Regions from separate parts of the Paenibacillus sp. FA6 genome, predicted to be linked through region 2. Evidence: predicted binding sites of a transcription regulator. Region 2 holds the regulator's gene; each other region holds the start of a gene.

Region 1 (6,934 bases), 230 kb from region 2:
GAGTAGCCTTTGTATACAAATCGAATATTTGGAGCTGGTTCAACAATAATAACTCTCTAACCGTCTTGATTCTAATCGCTACTCTATTAGCCATCTTCCCCATTCTTCCGTATAAAGTAGTCATTGCTACTTTGGGCTATGCTTACGGAACGGTATTTGCATCGCTCATTGCTTGGCTGGGAACCATGCTCGCCGGAATCCTTGTGTATGGAATCGTAAGGTACGCCTTTCGCGAACAAGGAAGACGCTATCTAAGCAAGCAACGATCTCTTCATTCGTTTACGACACTAACCGAGACCCATCCCTTTTTAGCGATCACCATCGCTCGTCTATTACCTATTCTGCCACAGATGGGTGTGAATATCTTTGCTGGTGTCGCATCTATTTCTTTGTGGACCTACACCCTTGCCTCAGGCCTCGGGAAAATTCCGGGCATCATCCTTTACGCCTATTTAGGAGGGAATCTACTGAGTCATCCCTTTACCTCCTTCATCGTGCTGTCAGTTTACCTGTTATTGATCATCTTGGTTCTTATTGTATATAGAAGAATTTCTCGTAGGAGTCTGAATCCGTTCGATTAACGATGAAATCGTCTTCCTCCTTGGTTCTAAATACTAAATGAATTATAATAGAAGTGACTTAAATTATTCACAGTCAAAGAAACGGAGTGAAATCGTGAGCAATTTGCAATCAATCACACATGAGAAAGCTACTTTTGCAGGTGGATGCTTCTGGTGCATGGTAAGCCCGTTTGAGGAGCTTCCAGGAATTATTAAAGTGATCTCTGGATATACAGGTGGACATACGGTGAATCCAACTTATGAAGAAGTTTGCACACATACTACAGGACATGTCGAAGCCGTTGAAATAACTTACAATCCGAATATTTTCCCATACGACAAATTGCTGGAGCTCTTCTGGCAACAGATCGATCCGACCGATGCAGGCGGACAGTTCCATGACAGAGGTGACTCTTATGCTACAGCCATCTTCTATCATAACGAAGAGCAACGTGAGAAGGCAGAACAATCGAAACAAGCATTGGAGCAAAGTCGCCGTTTCGATAAGCCTATCGTCACTCCAATTATGCCCGCTAAACCTTTCTACGATGCGGAAGAACATCACCAAGGCTATCACAAGAAGAATCCAGGACATTATTATCGCTACCGCAAAGGCTCTGGACGTGAGGACTATATTCAGACCCATTGGTCAACTCCAGTGGATAAAGATGACTTGAAGCTACGTTTAACACCTATTCAATACACGGTAACACAGAACAATGGAACAGAGCCCGCATTCCAGAACGAGTTCTGGGATCATGATGGTACCGGGATTTATGTTGATGTTGTATCGGGAGAGGCTCTATTCAGTTCACTTGATAAATTCGATGCCGGTTGCGGCTGGCCAAGCTTTACACGCCCGCTTCGTGATTATGTGGTTAAAGAGAAGACCGATTCAAGCCACTTTATGATTCGCACAGAAGTACGTAGTAAAGAAGCGGACTCCCATCTAGGTCACGTGTTCAACGATGGACCTGATCCTACGGGCCTGCGATATTGTATTAACTCTGCTGCACTTCGATTCATCCCCCTAGAGGATCTCGAGGAAGAAGGATATCCAGAGTACCGTACATTGTTTGTATAAAATATAAAAGGCACTACAAGACAAGCCAGCGATTTCTCCGCTGGCTTGTTAGTATTTGAATGTATAATCGACTTATCGCAAGTCATACATTCACATATTGTCGAGCACTCTTCTCATCCAATCGTAGGAGCGCCTTCCACTAACCTCATGGCCTCCAGGAAATAGATCACTTTCTAATCTTTCCTCTACTCCTTCAGAAGTGTAAATCTCTTTCAATTCTTGGACTGTTTGCTCAAAACCTACAGCCGGAAAAATATGATCTTTATCACCGGATTCCACAAAAAGATGTCTAGGTGCAATTAAGCCGATCCATTCAGGACGCTCCGCGTAGTTCATAATTCCTGGCGTATAGTTATCAATACAATGACGTACATTCAATATGCTGTCTCTAAAAGTATTAGGGAACCCTATAAGTACCGTCGCTTTAACCCGGTCATCCAGCGCAGCTAGAACGGATGCGATCAACGATCCCCCTGAGAATCCCATGACACCGATTGCCTGAGGATTCACCTCAGGACGAGCAATAATATACTGAAGTGCAGCCTGTGCTTCACTAACGCGAAGTCCGGTCAACGTCTTGCCCACCATTAGAAGACCTACGGAAATTCTGTGACATGAATTCTCGATATTCGGATCTTTCTTCAGATCTGACAATAACCTCCGCTCTGCGAATCCTACAACATCGGGTGCTATAACTATCATTCCCCGTTTCACAAGCTCAACTGCAAAATATTGATGAATACCCGCTTCACCTTCTTTAGGCGTACCGTCTGGGTTCAAACCAATAATTTCTCGGCTACCGCCATAGCCGTGTCCATGGATAGCAAGCACAGCTGGCGTATTGGCATGAGCACCCTCTGGAATAAGTACATATGCTCCAAAGGTCAAGCCAGGTGTCGCTGATAATTCAACCCGTTCTCTCACATAACCATCGCATATCGTCCGTTCTAACAATACCGGAACATGTTCTCTATTCGGTTCGAAAGAGCCGTTCAATTGTTGCAATAGCTGTTTGAGCCTTATTTTTCGTTCCAGTGGCGTCTCTGACTCAGTCCCTGCCTTATGCTGATTCATAGCCTCATCATATAATTGTTCTAATAACAAATCTGCATTCCACATGTTTCACCATCGCCTGCTTTCTGTTCAGAATTATGAATTATTCCTTCTTACCTACACTTAGAAAGGTTCGACTACTTTCTTCTTTTTCCTCTATAAAAAACAAAAAGACCACAAAGTTCATGTTAAGAACTTCGTGGTCTTTTTGGGGATTGGACACGATGACTCTGTACTTCATCAACCTGCGTATCAGAGTATTCCATCGTGCCTTACTATTAACGTGCATTATGCATGGCAGGTACAGTCTTCGATTGATGCGATTTAGGTAAAGTTTCCTTTGTCTTAGCTTTAAACAATGAGCGTTTGGTTTCTGGTTTCTTTCTACCCGAAGTCACAGTCAATGTAATTACTTTCCCCGCGATACTTACAGCGAGAATCGTGTACAATGTCTCTCTTAGCGGCATATAGAACAGTGAAAGCAATAAAACAATGGCATCAAATATAAAAAATACGGTGCCTAGCTTCAATCCAGTCCAACGACTAACAAGTAGTGATAATATATCATCCCCACCACTTGCCCCACCAAAACGTAGTACAAGACCTGTAGCAAATCCCGTCAACAAACCTGATAAGAGTGCTGCAACGAATAAATTATTCTGCAAATCAATAACGATGAATGAATAACGTTCAAACAAAGCATAGAAAATTGAAAAGGATGTTGTAGCGATTATCGTATTTACTAAGAATTTACGCCCCTTAATGAATAACGCAATCAGCAACACAGGGATATCCAATGCAAGCATACTTAGTGCTGGTGGTAGGCCTAATACGTATTTACCCAATAACGCAAGACCAACAAATCCACCTTCGGTTAAATGATTCTGAAAATTAATGTGATAATAAGCAAAAGCCATTAAAAGTGTTCCTAATAGCATTACAGCGACTTGCGGCAACATAGAAATTTGTTGTTCTCTTTTCCTCATACAAGTTTCCCTCTTTATCGTAGATTGTGGTCATAAGTGAGACAACCTACTACAAGGAGAAAACTTTGAGGACTTTGTCCTTCGCATACTTAGCTTCCTTCTTTCGCAGAGGTTGTCATTAATACCCGACTTTGTCTCTACGAAGCAAGCTAAGTGTATGAGAGATCATAACGTTTCCAGATCGTCCTTTGGGGAATGTTCCTTCGGGGACACATGGTATCCTGATCCTTTCTCTTTTTGGATATGTTCTATACCATTATATCACCATTTAGGGCATTTCTGAACCTCCGATTTAAAAATATCGCTTTTTTTCTAGTTTTCTTGTCCATTTAAGCAGTTAATTTACAATTAATTTCCCGATCATTTTCTTATGACCCGCACCACAGTAAGCAGCACATTTATATTCGAATTCGCCCTTTTCAGTAGCTACGAATGAAATAGAACGATTCGGGCGAACTTCCTTTTTATATCCGTCCAATTTGAGCCCATGATAGCCTTTCTTGTTTTTCAACGTTATTTTAACCGTGTCACCCTGCTTCACCTTCATTACTTTCACATCAAATTCAAACGACGTTGCTTCAATGGTGAATTCCTGAGTCTCTCCAGCTGCAGTTTCTTTCGAACTTTCCATTTCTTCTTTGCCACACGCAGCTAAGAACAATACACAAATGCTTATGAGAACAGTCAACTTTATCCACTTATTCATCAAATAGCCCTCCTCTAATCGTTACCTCTATATAGAGTGTTTCGTCATATTCCAATCGTAGATCAATCTCATTTTCATAATTGTGATTATAATCACAATACTGTCTTTCACATCTCTTATAATAGGGTTTGTAATGATAATAGTTCTCAGGAGGAATTCAATAATGGATAATATTACTGTCACCGTCAACGCTACCGAGTACCCACCTCAATTAAAACATAAGGTCATTTTCCAAACTTTCAACCAACTTCAGCCTTCAGAGGCCATGTTGTTAGTTAACGATCACGATCCGGTTCCACTTCGTTTCCAATTCGAATCTATGCATTCCGGTAGATTCACTTGGGAGTATCTCGAACAAGGTCCCGATATGTTCCGTGTCAAAATCAGCAAACTATAGGAGTGAGATCGTATGGCTGAAATTACAATTGTAAATGAACAAACAATCCAAATTAGTGTCCGTTTAGAAGATGCGATCCTCATGGTAACAGAGGCGTTCAGGGATATTCCCCTGTATGCTTCTGATATTGTAACCATTTATGAGAAATTGCCTGTTTTTGAATATACTTATTTCTGTTTCTACGCTTACGATAGTGCAGCCTTATTTGAATTTATGCTAAACATCGACCCCAAACAATACAACTCATTCTCACTCGATGCACCGGATTCTTTCTTCTATGCATTGTACGGTGGGATGGCAGCTTTATACGACGTAGCTAAACAACTTCATCCAGTTGAAATTTAAGCTTATGCTTCCGATGTGAGTTTTCACGAAGCTGACTCAAGAGGTAATGCTACAAAAACTTTAAAGCTTATGCTTCCGATGTGAGTTTTCACGAAGTTGACTCAAGAGGTAACGCTACGAAAACTTTTAGGAGATGTTGACATGGAACATACAGGACAGACGGTAGAGTTAGATGTTCGACCCTACTTACGTAAAAAAGTAGAGCCCTTTAAAGTTATTATGGATACGGTAAAAGCGCTAAACAAGAATGATATCTTTGTGCTGCACGCTACCTTCAAACCGACGCCTCTCTTTGGGTTAATGAAAACCAAGGGGTATGCTCATAAAGTTGAGAAAATAGAATCCGATCATTGGGTCATCACATTTATACACAAGAATAGTGGACACGAACTAACGGACATAGAAGAATACCAAGCTGTACAGCAATCTCCTGATACGCCTGAATGCTCAGCCGATTCTCCCCCTTCTCAGATCTATGAGTTGGATAATCGCGGCTTAGAGCCTCCACAGCCGATGATACGTACTTTGAAGAAACTCGAAGACGCATCACTCGGAGATGAGGTTATTATTCACAACGATCGGGTCCCTGTGTTTCTTATCGAAGAACTTAATACGTTAGGGTATGACTATGACGTTGAAGAGCAGCCTGACGGATCAGCAAGAATTCATATTCACAAAAAGTAAGGTGGTGTTTGTCCATGTTTCGCCTGCCGTTTCTGTTCATTATTACCGGTCTCATCAGCTTTGCGTTATTCCAGCTATTTTCCTTATTCGATTTCGCAACATGGCTAGCAGTGTTTGGCGAGGAGCCTAGGTACCCAACTGGATGGTTCCGTGTCCATCTGCTCGTTCTAGGTTGGGCGACGATGATTGCGATGGGCGCTGTGTATCAACTCATTCCTGTCGTACTACAAAACCACAGCTTGTTTAGTAAAAATCTCGGATACGTTCATTATGGCTTTTTCACAGTTGGAACGGCAGGGTTACTCATTGGCTTTCAAACGATGCAGGTGATGTGGATCGCAGGATTCGCTACCGTTGCTTTCATTGGAGTTCTACTATTCGCTATTAATATTGGTGTAACTCTTGTACGTGCTAAGAAATGGAATACCATCACCATTAGCGTTGCCTGTTCTGTCACCTATCTCGTGCTTGCTGGACTTTCCGGTATGCTCATGGGTTTAAACTTCTACTTCGATCAGTGGGGTGACTTTCACGAGCAATTACTTGGCGCCCATATCTGTTTCGCAGCTTTTGGCTGGTTCGGAATGCTCATTACAGGCTTCAGCTATAAAATGTTCCCTATGTTTTATCTATCTCATGAATATCCAGAGACATTGCAAAAAATCGTGATTGCGCTATGGAATGCAGGCGTACTTGTCGGTGCTTTATCATTTCTGTTTAATGGACCTGCATGGTTGAAATGGTCAGGGTTACTATTAGTTGTACTAGCCATGATCGCTTATTCCATTCATCTATCTCAAATTGTTAAGCATCGACATAAACCTAATCCTGGCGTTGGTATGAAATGGACTCTTGCACTAACACATTCTTTGACAGTGATCGGGATCTCCATCCTTATCCTCTCTCCTTTCATGCCCGACATTATGGTACAATCCCAGATGGTCGTCATCCTCGGCTGGCTGTACTTATGGGGTTGGGTCGGACTCACGCTTCTATCTTATCTATCCAAAATTGTTCCGTTTCTATGGTGGACACATAAATATGGTCCTTTAATAGGCAAAAAGAAGATACCCACCATGTCCGATTTAATAAATGATCGTCATGTTCATATTGGATTAA
Region 2 (6,934 bases):
GATTGAGGAAGGGCTCCGCTCGATTATGCCACAGTATGAAGCTCGCGAATCACAAAGTATGATGTTCACTGAGGTAATGAATGCACTTGATCAAGAGAAGCATCTTCTTATTGAAGCGGGAACAGGAACTGGGAAATCTCTAGGGTACTTAATTCCGGCTATTTATCAGAGTGTGAAGCGTGAACAGAAAGTCATGGTAAGCACGCATACGATTAACCTTCAGGAGCAGTTGCGAGAGCGAGATATACCACTATTGACTCAAGTTGTTCCTTTCCCCTTCAAAGCAGCAATTTTCAAGGGGAGACAACATTATTTGTGTTTGAGAAAATTTGAACATAAAATAAATAGACGGGACTTTACAAATCCTAAAGAGGACTTGATCTTAGCCGCACAAATGATTGTGTGGTTAACACAGACAGAGACAGGTGACGATGAAGAACTGAATCTAGGAGCTCGCGGTGGGGATTTCTGGGAAACCGTGTCCAGTGACTCGGATTCTTGCTTAGGACGTGCCTGTCCATGGTTTCGTAAATGTTATTACCATCGTGCAAAGCATGAAGCAGGTATAGCAGATGTAGTGATTACCAATCATTCGAAGCTGTTCACAGATATAAAGGCAGGACATCAGCTATTGCCTGCTTACGAGTATTTAGTTATTGATGAAGCGCATCATTTGGAGGAAGTTGCCGGTAAACACTTAGGCCTTCATATGAGGTATTTCAATGTGATCCACACTTTATCGCGACTTTACAAAGATAACAGGAATGGTCAATTCCCTGTTCTTCGACAACAGCTACATTCTTCAAACGATGAGAAGGCTGCCGACTGGGCTCTATTGACGGATCGTATGAGTGGTGATTTAGTCGACGTGAAGGAACATTGGGATAGACTAAGCGATATGCTATTTGCTCTGTTACCTGAGCGAAGTGATGCTGCCCCAGGGGATACGGGACAGTTCGTGCTACGCTTACAGCCTTCCAAGAAACCGAAGGATTGGGAAGTGCTGAAAGAAATAGAGAATCAGATTTATGTAACGCTAGGCGAAGTCATTCGTAGTTCAGACAAAATGATAAATGAAATCAGAGAAAATCTGGAGGATTTTAATTTCGAGAGTCTGCTTACGGACATCAGTGGTCTTGTGAAAGATTTAGCATCCCAGCGTGAAGACTTACATTTCTTCATATCACTTAACGATGCAGGAAATGTATACTGGATGGAGGCTAATGGTCACTACCGGAGTAAATCTCTACAAATGTATGCGGTTCCTGTAGATGTAAGCCAGCAGCTAAAGGAAGTATTCTTTGATAAAAAGAAAAGCATTATTCTAACTTCCGCTACGTTGTCAATCGACAAATCTTTTCAGTATATGATTGAAAACTTGGGGCTTCAAGAAGCCTCGGATCAAGACCAGCTAGTAACTGTTCAGTTGCCGTCTCCTTTTCGTTATCGAGATCAGGCATTGCTGATCATCCCGCGTGATTTCCCAAGTGTGAAGGGGAGTATAGGTGATGCACTCTTCGTCGAAACACTTGTCAAATCACTGGCTGAAACGGCTATCGTTACACAGGGTCGAATGTTAGTATTGTTCACTTCTTATCGCATGCTTCGTCAAGTCTATGAGCCTTTAAGTAAAGCTCTTTCTTCAACGGATATTGCCGTACTAGGACAAGGTGTAGACAATGGGAGCCGAAGTAAGTTGATCCGCCGTTTCCAAGATAGTAGTGCCTCGGTACTTCTAGGAACGAACAGTTTCTGGGAAGGGGTAGATATCCCAGGAGAAGCATTGACTTGTTTAGCGATTGTCCGACTTCCTTTTCAACCTCCTAATCATCCACTTGTGGAGGCGAAGAGTGAACTTTTACAGCAACAAAAGAAAAATCCTTTCATGAAACTGTCAGTACCTCAAGCGGTTATTCGCTTCAAACAAGGATTTGGACGATTAGTGCGTACGGCGAGTGATCGGGGAATCGTCATTGTGTATGATACACGTGTGATTGAATCTTATTACGGGAAGTATTTCCTGTATTCATTACCTGGTCCCAAGATGGAACATATGCCGACCCATCAAATGGTTTCAAGAATTTCGGAATGGCTAGAAGACGGACAGCGTCCTTGATCAATGTATTAGCTATTCATTAGGAGGAGCAAAAATGAAATCTGATAAAATTTCAGAAGCTGTTGTACGCAGATTACCCATTTATTTACGTTATCTAACGGAACTTCAGAGACGGGAAGTAGCTACAGTTTCCTCACAGGAATTAGGTCAAAGGCTTGATTTGAACCCTGCACAAATTCGTAAAGATCTTGCATACTTTGGCGATTTCGGCAGAAAAGGTATTGGCTATGACGTGGCTTATTTAATAGAGAAAATACGACATATACTTAATTTGGATCAACAGATCAATGTCGTTCTGGTAGGTGCGGGTAATCTAGGACATGCATTATCCAATTATAATGCTTATCTGAAAGAGAATTTAAAGATTGTCGCCGTATTTGATGCATATCCAACAAAGGTTGGAACACATATTAACACATTGGAAGTTCAACCTATGGAGGAACTCTTCGATACGATTAAGAAGTATAATATTCGAATTGGAATCATTACAGTTCCTGAGCAAGAAGCTCAGGAGGTTGCTGATAAATTGATTGAAGCAGGAATTGGAGCCATATTGAATTTCGCTCCAACGATATTAAAGGCCCCAGCGCATGTTCGTATTCATGCAGCTGATTTCACTACGGATATGCTTAGCCTTGCGTATTACTTGGTTAATGGAAAGGGAGATTCAGACGATGGTGAACGACAAAGCGCAGAAGTGGATCATTAAGAATGGTACGTTTGCTGTTCTGAACAATGAACAGCCTGTATTGAAAGGTTATATGCTCGTAGAGGATGACTTGATTACGTATATTGGTGAAGACATGCCGGTAGTTGGTGAGGACATTCCGGTAGTGGATGGGAGTCATCTCTTATTCTTACCAGGTCTTGTGAATACACATGGGCATGCTGCTATGTCATTGCTTAGAGGTTATGGCGACGATCTGTCTCTACAAGTATGGTTGCAGGAAAAAATGTGGCCAATGGAAGAGAAATTCACTTCTGAAGATGTCTATTGGGGAACATCCTTATCTGTGTTGGAAATGCTTAAAGGTGGCACAACGACTTTTCTAGATATGTATGATCAAATGGATCAAGTAGCTAAAGTGGTTCAAGAATCCGGAATTCGTGGCGTGCTAACTAGAGGTGTTATCGGATTCTGTTCTGCGGAAGTCCAACAACATAAACTTCAGGAAGCGATCACTTTTGCGAAAAATTGGAACGGTCAAGCAGAGGGTAGAATCACGACGATGATGTCGCCTCATGCACCTTATACTTGCCCTCCAGATTACTTCGAGAAGTTTGTCCAAGCTGCACATGATCTTGATCTGCCGATGCATACACATATGTCCGAGACGTTGAGCGAAGTAGCGCAGAATGTAGCGGATTATGGTCTTCGACCTGTTCAACATTTAGAGAAGCTTGGCATGTTTACACGTCCTTCGATTGTTGCACACGGTGTGCACCTAAATGATGAAGAGATCGAGATACTAGCAACCCATCAAGTTGGCGTATCACATAATCCAGGAAGTAACTTGAAGCTTGCGAGCGGTATCGCGCGTGTAACAGACCTCTTGAAGGCAGGAGTGCCTGTATCGCTTGGAACAGATGGTCCGGCAAGTAATAACAATCTGGATATGTTTGAAGAGATGCGGCTTGCTGCTCTCATTCACAAAGGGGTTTCTGGTGATCCAACAGCTATTCCGGCTGCTGAGGCACTGCGGATGGGTACAATATATGGTGCGAAGTCGTTGTTTCTAGATACAGTAGGAAGGTTGGCTCCGGGCATGAAGGCAGATTTCATCGCACTGAATACGGATCAGGCTCATTTCTTACCACATACCGATTTCATCTCACACTCAATCTATTCTGCGAGTGCCAAAGATGTAGAACATGTATGGGTTGATGGTAAGCAAGTTGTGAAGAATGGTGTTTGTCTTACTCTAGACGAAGAACGTATACACCATGAAGCGCAATCTGCTTTCGAGGGCTTACTCAACCGTTAAGGTGTGAGTTATTCCTTATTCCTGAAGAAAGGAAGTTCAGGTTGAAGAAGATTAATATCAAGAACAAGAGCATGAACATGAACAAGAAGAAGATCATTTGGTTAAGTATTGCGGTCGTGATCGTTCTGCTATTCGGACTCTTTCGCTATTACATATACATTATGCAGGATCAATGGAAACAAGAAGATATGGCTATTGCTGCAGCGAAGCAGCATAGTGAATTAATTCATGTTACTCGTACCTCCAAATCGGTCTGGAACAATGTCGTCTGGGTTATCGAAGGTAAGGATCAAGTCGATCAGAATATAATTGTCTGGGTTCCATTAACGAGTGATTACGAAGTGAATGATACTCCTAGAGCGATTCGAAGTGAACTATTGAAGGATGGATTATCCAAAAGTCAAATGATACTTCTTATCGAAAAGGAACTTTCAAATATGAAAGAAACTCATTTGCAACTTGGCTTATTCAATGGAACTGCTGTCTGGCAGCTATTTTACAAAGAACAGGATCATTATAATTATCGCTTCTATCGATTTAGTGATGGTACACAAATAGGCGAACAATTTACATTGCCAAACCGTTAAATCAATAAACCAGCTGAGCCATTCTTTTAGGATGATTCGGCTGGTTTTATTGTTTGTTTTGGGATCTGACGAGTTCAGATGGGCTCTGATTGCGCGGTGAGAGGAACAGTTGCAGTATGGTCACTTAATTGATGGGAAAAGTACGGTGCAGCAGAAATAGATGTAATAATGGCAGTTAAAAGTGGCGAAAACGATGAAAAGTGGGTTTGTCCAGTAACTAGATACCATGAATGCAACTAAAGTTAGCTTTATGATGATTCGTTCGAATTTAAGTGCGCTTTATGCAACTGTGTGATTGGTGAAGGCGAATGTCGTAATCCTAGTGACATTATTAACAAATACATATATTCTCAGAAAATAAGTGTATACGATATGATATACTAATTCATGCAGGAAATATATACGAATTGATATACTCATATTATTAGGTTCTAAACCATAATCAATACCGGCAGGAAAGAATAGATGATGTACGAAGTAGCGATATCATACATGAATACCCAGAATGACTCGCGAAGGGAGATAGTTATATGAAGTTACGAATTATTCCGGTTGCACTAACGGTGGTCATTTCAGGTGCGCTCTTATTTGGTGGGTGGTTCGGTTATCGGCAGATAGCTCAGCAGAATCCGCTTCAAAATATAGTTAAGGAATATGTGGGTGTTAATGAGTACCAACTGGAAATTACCCGTAATGAGGTCGTTGTGAAGCTTGATGTTATACCTGGGACGAAAATATCAGGATTAGTTCAACAACTTACGACTGAGGGGAAATCTATCATTGGGAAAAGGATGTTAAAGCTCGATGTGGTTGATCACTCCAACGATACATTAGATGAGTTCTGGGATCAGGCGATGTTCCCTGTCGCAGAAGCTATGGAGAATAGACAATATACACAGATTGTTGAGAAATTAAACAAGATGGAACACAATACAACTGTAAAAGTGACAACTGAAATGGATGCTAAGAACGTGTATGTCAGTCTAACCGATGGAGAGGGCAGTAAGTTTATTATTCTGCCACGCGAGCCAGGAGTATTGGGGGTGTGGAACAATGCCTAAGTGGAGCAAAGAAATATTGATCGGATTTGCGCCGGTTCTACTTATCTTTCTCGTCTATATTGGTGTGAATATTATTCCGATTCTAATTGTTGGAATACTTGTGGGTGGATTGCTATTATTTGTGAATAAGCGTGGTGGGATTGCAGTAGGTGCAATGGCAGACCGGAAGCGCAAGGAGAAAGGTCCAGGCAAGCTGACTTTTGATGAAATTGGTGGGCAGGAGCATCCGAAAGAGGAATTGATGGAAGCACTCGATTTTCTCATTAGACATGAAGAAATTCAGAAATTTGGTATTCGCCCATTGAAGGGAATCTTACTCACAGGACCTCCAGGAACAGGGAAAACACTACTCGCTAAAGCTGCCAGTCAGTATACGGATTCTGTATTTGTTGCTGCATCGGGCAGTGAGTTCGTTGAGATGTACGTCGGCGTCGGTGCTGGGAGAGTTCGTGATTTATTCCGTGACGCGAGAACCCGTGCAGCGAAGGAAAACAAGAAAAGTGCAGTTATATTTATTGATGAGATTGATGTCATCGGTGGTAAACGTGAAGGCGGACAGCAACGTGAGTATGACCAGACTTTAAATCAGTTATTAACGGAAATGGATGGCATTTATAATTCAGAAAGTCCTAGGATACTACTCATAGCTGCAACCAATCGCAAGGAAATGCTGGATAGTGCACTTCTTCGTCCAGGACGGTTCGACCGTCATATTCAAGTGGATCTTCCTGATAAAAAAGGTCGCAAGCATATTCTTGAGCTTCATGCTAACAATAAGCCCATTCACGCAGACACTAATCTGGATAAGATTGCAGAAGAATCCTTTGGATTCTCGGGTGCACAGCTGGAGAGTGTGATGAACGAAGCTGCCATTTATATGATGAGAGAGAATAAGACCGAAATTGAACAACGACATTTATCAATGTCGATTGATAAAGTGATGATGGGTGAGAAGACAGATCGTGAGTCAACGCAGGAAGAGAAGAAGAGAGTGGCTATTCATGAATTAGGGCATGCCATCATGGCTGAAATTGTCCGTCCGGGCAGTGTTAGTCAAGTAGCACTTAGTCCGCGAGGTCAGGCGCTTGGGTATGTACGTCATAATCCTCAAGAGGAGCAGTATCTGTACACGAAGTCATTTCTAGAAGATCAAATTATGATTGCACTTGGTGGGGCTGCTTCAGA
Region 3 (6,934 bases), 210 kb from region 2:
TCGGTATTGTTGGTAATGACGGGGGATGGGAGATCTTTATCGGAGGTAATGGAGGGATCAAGCCGCGAATTGCGGATAGCTTCTGTAAAGTGAAAACGGATGAAGAACTGATTGAAATTTGTGGAGCTATTATGCAATACTATCGAGAAACTGGTAATTATCTAGAAAGAACTTCCGAATGGGTAGAACGGATCGGGCTTGTGCAGATTCAAGCTGTCATATTGGATAATGAGGATAACCGTAAAGAGCTCGTTAAACGAATTGAAATTGCTCTACAACAAGTAGAAGACCCGTGGAAAAAGATGCTTAATGATGACAAAACACGTGCAGCGCTATTTGAAGATCATACAACTGCAGTACTGGTGAAATAATGACACTATCCGTACGTGTTCGAAACTTGCATTATAATTGCTATTTAGAAAGGAGATTTATCTAATGGAAATGACAACGAATTATTATTCTGTAGGATCGCTTGATGAGTGCTTGATGCAACTAGGTCGAGTTGTTATTATTGAAGGTCAGGAGATCGCTATATTTCGCATAACGGACGGGAATGTATATGCTGTGGCGAACAAGTCACCACATCCAAAGGGAGGACCATTGGCCGAAGCGATCGTATCTGGACATTATATCTATGATCCCTTGTATGACTGGAAGATTGATCTGATTACTGGTAAAGTGCAAGCGCCAGATACAGGGCAAGTTGTAACATATCCTGTCATTGTGAAGAATGAAGAAGTTCAAATTGGCTTTTATGTATAATGAATAGCCCAAGGTTAATGTAGCCTTATATCCAATTGAAGAGGTGATCCGCCTGTATACGCAAAGTGTAGAGACCATTGTAGAGGCAGCTGCTAAGAAAAAAGAAAAGATGAATGAAAGTTTAATACGATACACGATAGCTGCTGCATTAGCAGGTGCCTATATAGGGGTGGGGATTATTCTAATCTTTTCACTTGGTGGGCCATTAGCTGTAGTTAAATCTGCCTTTCAACCACTTGTTATGGGTGCTTCCTTCGGAGTTGCGCTTACATTAGTTATATTTGCTGGTGCAGAGTTATTTACGGGAAATAATATGTTCTTTACGGCAAGTACACTGGCAGGTAAGACTACGATTGGAGATACGCTTAAGAACTGGACTGTCGTATTTATAGGGAATTTATTAGGTGCCATTGTGCTGAGCTTACTAGTTCTAGGTGCAGGGATATTCAAGGATATCCCTGCGGAGCACTTACTCTTTGCGGCAACCGCAAAAAAGATGAACCTACCTGTGATGGAACTGTTCTTTAGGGGTATTCTTTGTAACTGGTTAGTATGCTTAGCGATTTGGATGTCAATGCGGGCAAAAGAAGAAGTCGCAAAATTAATTCTCATCTGGTGGTGTCTATTTGCCTTTATTGCGAGTGGGTTTGAGCATAGTGTCGCTAATATGACGCTGCTCAGTTTAGCTACTTTACTACCGAATCACCCAGAGACTATCTCAATCGCGGGTTGGTTTCATAATATGATACCTGTTACATTAGGAAATATTGTAGGTGGGGGTCTGTTCGTAGGTATGGCATACTGGTTTATTTCACCTGTGCGGAGTAAAAAGAAATAACATTCAAACTTGTAATGTTCTGAACCAAGCAACAAGCGAGCACAACTTTAAAACGACAGGCCAAGGATAACCTTATGGCTTGTCTTTTTTTTGCGGAGCCTTAAGAAGAGTCACTATTGTTCACGTTAAGAAGGACGCCGTTAGGCGTCCTTGAAATCTTAGTATTCCCTATATCCGGCAAATTTCATTTGGGCAAAGCTCACAGTGGCAGATCTCTCGGAGCATAGCGAGATTCTTAATAACGATCAGTCCGCCATCATATTCTACAGCGTCTTTTTTACGTAGATCACTAAGCATCCGATTGACGCTTTCACGAGTAGCGCCGATCATGTTGGATAAATCGGTATGGGTCACTTTTTTGTTAATGAGTATATTGTCACCTTGCTTCTCGCCGTAAGTGTTACCAAGTCGAATTAAAGTGGAGCAAAGGGCACCTGGTTTACCATACAACATCAAATCACGGAATTTAGTCTGTGTAAGACGATGATGGATACCCATCCATTTCATGAAATCAATAGAGAACTCAGAATGCTGACAGATCAACATTTCCAAATCTTTATGCTCAATGACACCGACTTCACTTTCTTCCAGTACTTCAGCATTAAAGCTGTGCTTGGTGCTAAAGAATAGATCGGCTTGACCTACCAAATCTCCTGTCTGATACATATATAGTATAAGTTCTTTACCTTCGTCCGTAGATTTGGTCAACTTAATGCGGCCACGTTTAATGTAATAGAGTTTATCAGACAAATCTCCCTCCCAAAAAAGGTGCGATCCCTCAGGAATAATGCGATCCTTCATAGCGACGAGTAGATGATTAAAATTGGATTCGGAAAAACAGCTTGTATTTCCACGGGCTTCGATAACATTCATATATGCAGTCATAGTCGTTAACCCCTTATCTTTAATTTTCTGTTAAATTTAAACTAATTATACCGCTAAAAATCACATTTGTGGGGGGATAAATCCCCCTAATAGTGGCGAATTATAAAACATTGTGATAAATTTCACTTTTATATACGTATAATAAGGAAAAACAATTATAAAGTCTATAGGGTAGAGTATAAACTGTGAGGAGTCTGTTTCACCTTGTATATAAAACGGTGTGGATAAATATGCATAGAATAGAAATGAAAGCGTTATGAAAGAAGTATGAAAATAATTTAAAGATTGTGAAATATTTCACTATGAATTGTTAAACGGATATGATATGATGAAATCAAGAAAGAGATAACCATATATTTACTGGGAGGATGAGACGAAATGGCAGTTAAAAATGAAGTTATCCAAGAGAAGAAACAAGGAGCAGAGGGATATATTCAGTCCTTGATTGACAAAGCGGATAAAGCGCAAGCAGCATTTATGGAAATGGACCAAGAACAAATTGATAACATTGTTAAAGCGATGGCGCTTGCAGGATTAGACCAACATATGTACCTGGCAAAATTAGCAGTGGAAGAAACAGGTAGAGGGATCTATGAAGACAAGATCACCAAGAATATGTTCTCGACAGAGTACATTTACCACAGTATTAAGTACGATAAAACAGTGGGTGTAATTGAAGACAATGAATATGAAAACTTCCAAAAGATTGCTGAGCCTGTCGGAACAATTATGGGAATCACGCCTGTAACGAATCCAACTTCAACAACGATGTTTAAATCGCTCATTTCCATTAAGACTCGTAACCCAATTATATTTGGATTCCATCCATCAGCGCAAAAGTGTAGTAGTGAAGCAGCAAGAATACTGCTAGAAGCTGCCGTGAACCAAGGTGCACCTGCTGATTGTATTCAATGGATTGAAGAGCCAACGATGGAGAAAACAAACGTCCTTATGAATCATCCTGGTATTGCTCTTATCTTAGCAACGGGTGGATCTGCAATGGTAAAAGCAGCATACAGTTGTGGTAAGCCGGCGCTTGGTGTAGGTCCTGGAAACGTTCCTTGTTTCATTGAGAAAAGTGCCGACATTGATCAAGCAGTAACCGATTTGATTCTTTCGAAATCGTTCGACCATGGTATGATTTGTGCTTCTGAACAAGCTGTTATTATAGAAGAACCTATTTTTGATCAAGTGAAGAAAAAGATGATTGCGAATGGTTGTTACTTTTTAAATAAAGAAGAAGTTGCCAAGCTGACAGCCGGTGCAATGAATGTAGAAAAATGTGCAGTTAATCCTGCTATTGTTGGTCAATCTGCAATGAAGATTGCTGAAATGTCTGGTATTCAAGTTCCAGTGGGAACGAAGATATTGGTAGCTGAGATTGAAGGTGTGGGTACGAAGTATCCATTGTCTGCTGAGAAGTTAAGCCCGGTATTAGCTTGCTATAAAGTGAAGAATGCTGAACAAGGGATTACTCGAGCAGTTGAAATTGTTGAATTTGGTGGTATGGGTCACTCATCTGTTATTCACTCGAATAATGAAGATGTCATCATGAAGTTCTCGGATCGCCTACAAACAGGTCGGATTATTGTGAATTCTCCTTCGACTCACGGCGCAATTGGCGATATCTATAATACAAATCTACCATCATTGACTCTTGGTTGTGGATCGTATGGTCGCAACTCCGTTTCTACTAACGTGGGAGCAGTCAACTTGGTTAATATAAAGAGGGTGGCACGTCGTACCGTGAATATGCAATGGTTTAAAGTCCCGAACAAGATTTATTTCGAAAAGGGTGCAACACAATACCTTGCCAAAATGCCTGATATTACTCGTGTAGCTATTATTACAGACCCAATGATGGTGAAACTAGGATATGTTGAGAAAGTTGAACATTATCTTCGTCAACGTCAGACTCCTGTCGCCATTGAAGTGTTCTCTGAGGTAGAACCAGATCCATCGACAGATACAGTAGATCGCGGTACTGCCATGATGAATAGGTTCAAGCCTGATTGCATTATTGCACTAGGTGGTGGATCTCCTATGGATGCTGCCAAAGCAATGTGGTTATTCTATGAGTATCCAGATACAGATTTCAACGGTTTGAAACAAAAATTCATGGATATTCGTAAACGGATTTACAAATATCCACGTCTTGGTCAAAAAGCTAAATTCGTAGCTATACCAACAACATCGGGTACGGGTTCAGAAGTTACTTCTTTTGCAGTCATTACAGATAAAAATCATGGTAACACGAAGTATCCTCTGGCAGATTATGAATTAACGCCTGACGTAGCGATTGTTGACCCTGAGTTCGTATACTCGTTACCACGGGTAGCAGTAGCTGATACAGGTATGGACGTATTAACACATGCGATCGAGGCTTATGTATCTGTTATGGCTAATGATTTCACAGACGGTCTTGCTATTAAAGCGATCCAATTGGTGTTCGAATATCTTGAGAAGTCGTCATTGGAAGGCGATAAGCTGGCTCGCGAGAAAATGCATAATGCGTCGACCATTGCGGGGATGGCATTTGCCAATGCGTTCTTGGGAATTAACCACAGTTTAGCGCATAAATGGGGCGGTAAATATCACACAGCCCATGGCCGTACGAATGCAATTCTATTGCCACACGTCATTCGTTACAATGCCAAGAAACCGACGAAGTTTGCTTCGTTCCCGAAATATTCGCACTTTGTAGCAGACGAGCGGTATGCTGAAATTGCACGCATCCTTGGATTACCTGCACGTACGACTGAAGAAGGTGTAAATAGCTTAATTAATGCCATTCGTAAGATGAACAAAACGCTGGGCATCGAAGAATCATTCCAACAATTAGGTTTTGATCCTAAGGAATTCGAATCTGGTGTTGAATACTTGGCAGACCGTGCTTTTGAAGATCAATGTACAACAGCAAATCCTAAGATGCCATTAGTTACAGAACTTGCAGATGTGTACAGAGATGCGTTCTACGGAAGATTTGAATAAAGTAGCTAATAAGTATAATTGAATAAGTTTTAATTTAACGTGACAAATATCACCTTGAAAGTGATATTTGTCACAGTTATTTACTAGTATTTAAAGTAAGCTAATAATAGATAAAGGATCTAGAATACTACTAGTTACATTAATTGTGAAAAAAATTACATTCTAGAATCCAAGAGACTTGAGATACCTTCAAACTCATGATCTCTAAATGAAATATAAATATATAGATGGAGGGATTAAGATGTCGGTGATTGAAAAAGAAATGAAGAAAGTACAGTCAGGTTGGAGAAGTTACAAAGAGGGAAAATGGTCTAGAAAGGTCGATGTTAATGACTTTATATTCAAAAACATTACTCCTTATACTGGCAATGAATCTTTCTTAGTTGGACCAACACAGAATACGACAGATTTATGGGAAATTGTATCAGACTTAACGAAGCAAGAGAGAGATAATGGCGGTGTGCTTGATGTTGATGTGAATACACCAGCTACAATTACTTCACACAATCCAGGTTACTTAGCTAAAGACAAAGAACAAATTGTTGGGGTGCAGACCGATGCACCATTCAAGCGTTCGATTCAACCATTAGGCGGTATTCGTATGGTGATTGACGCATGTGAAGAGTATGGCTTCAAACTATCTGAAGATGTAATTAATACATTTAGTAATATACGTAAAACGCACAACCAAGGTGTATTTGATGCTTATACATCTGATATGAGAGCTGCTCGTAAAGCGGGTATTATTACAGGGCTTCCTGACGCATACGGTCGTGGTCGCATCATTGGTGACTATCGTCGTGTAGCACTTTACGGTATTAGCTTCCTTATTCAAGACAAGAAGAATGAACTGAATGATATGGAAGTTGACGTCATTGATGAAGAGGTTATTCGCCTGCGTGAAGAACTTTCGGAACAAATTCGTGCCCTTGCTGAATTGAAGAAGATGGCTGAGATGCATGGGTTTGATATTTCTGGACCTGCTAATACAGCTAAAGAAGCATTCCAATGGTTATATTTCGCATACTTGGCTGCGATTAAAGAACAAAATGGTGCTGCGATGTCTCTTGGACGCGTATCCTCATTCCTTGATATATATGTACAACGTGATCTGGCTGAAGGTACTTTGACAGAAGAACAAGCACAAGAATTGGTTGACCATTTCGTTATGAAATTACGTATGGTTAAATTCCTTCGTACACCTGATTATAATGAATTGTTCAGTGGAGATCCAACATGGGTCACAGAGTCCATTGGAGGAATGTCCGTTAATGGGCAGACACGTGTTACGAAGAGCAGCTTCCGCTTCCTTCATACATTGTATAACCTAGGTGCAGCTCCAGAACCTAACTTGACTGTGTTGTGGTCAGAACAGCTTCCAGAGGCATTTAAGAAATATTGTGCTAAAGTATCTATTGAAACCAGTGCAATTCAATATGAGAATGACGATCTAATGCG

Evidence for each region. The regulator Rex, encoded in region 2, represses fermentation and respiration genes when NADH is low (regulators of the CRP and FNR family bind a similar motif). The targets are predictions, from matches to a motif close to TTGTGAAATATTTCACAA.
Region 1: the regulator Rex is predicted to act here: its motif matches at 4,470-4,487, upstream of ACP8HI_RS12845 (DUF2249 domain-containing protein).
Region 3: the regulator Rex is predicted to act here: its motif matches at 2,771-2,788, upstream of adhE (bifunctional acetaldehyde-CoA/alcohol dehydrogenase).

Annotation. Positions count from the first base shown of each region.
Region 1 is NZ_CP188820.1:2,709,507-2,716,440, forward strand. Features, by position in the region: gene ACP8HI_RS12820 (TVP38/TMEM64 family protein) at 1-581, shown strand, start outside; gene msrA (peptide-methionine (S)-S-oxide reductase MsrA) at 676-1,644, shown strand; gene ACP8HI_RS12830 (dienelactone hydrolase family protein) at 1,735-2,763, opposite strand; gene ACP8HI_RS12835 (YitT family protein) at 2,976-3,683, opposite strand; gene ACP8HI_RS12840 (cupredoxin domain-containing protein) at 4,021-4,389, opposite strand; gene ACP8HI_RS12845 (DUF2249 domain-containing protein) at 4,553-4,786, shown strand; gene ACP8HI_RS12850 (hypothetical protein) at 4,799-5,131, shown strand; gene ACP8HI_RS12855 (DUF2249 domain-containing protein) at 5,273-5,815, shown strand; gene ACP8HI_RS12860 (hypothetical protein) at 5,830-6,934, shown strand, end outside.
Region 2 is NZ_CP188820.1:2,483,349-2,490,282, reverse strand. Features, by position in the region: gene dinG (ATP-dependent DNA helicase DinG) at 1-2,116, shown strand, start outside; gene ACP8HI_RS11625 (redox-sensing transcriptional repressor Rex) at 2,151-2,825, shown strand; gene ACP8HI_RS11620 (amidohydrolase) at 2,791-4,101, shown strand; gene ACP8HI_RS11615 (cell wall elongation regulator TseB-like domain-containing protein) at 4,143-4,688, shown strand; gene ACP8HI_RS11610 (hypothetical protein) at 5,219-5,749, shown strand; gene ACP8HI_RS11605 (AAA family ATPase) at 5,742-6,934, shown strand, end outside.
Region 3 is NZ_CP188820.1:2,693,763-2,700,696, reverse strand. Features, by position in the region: gene nirB (nitrite reductase large subunit NirB) at 1-371, shown strand, start outside; gene ACP8HI_RS12770 (nitrite reductase (NAD(P)H) small subunit) at 436-762, shown strand; gene ACP8HI_RS12765 (formate/nitrite transporter family protein) at 815-1,600, shown strand; gene ACP8HI_RS12760 (Crp/Fnr family transcriptional regulator) at 1,769-2,485, opposite strand; gene adhE (bifunctional acetaldehyde-CoA/alcohol dehydrogenase) at 2,864-5,476, shown strand; gene pflB (formate C-acetyltransferase) at 5,718-6,934, shown strand, end outside.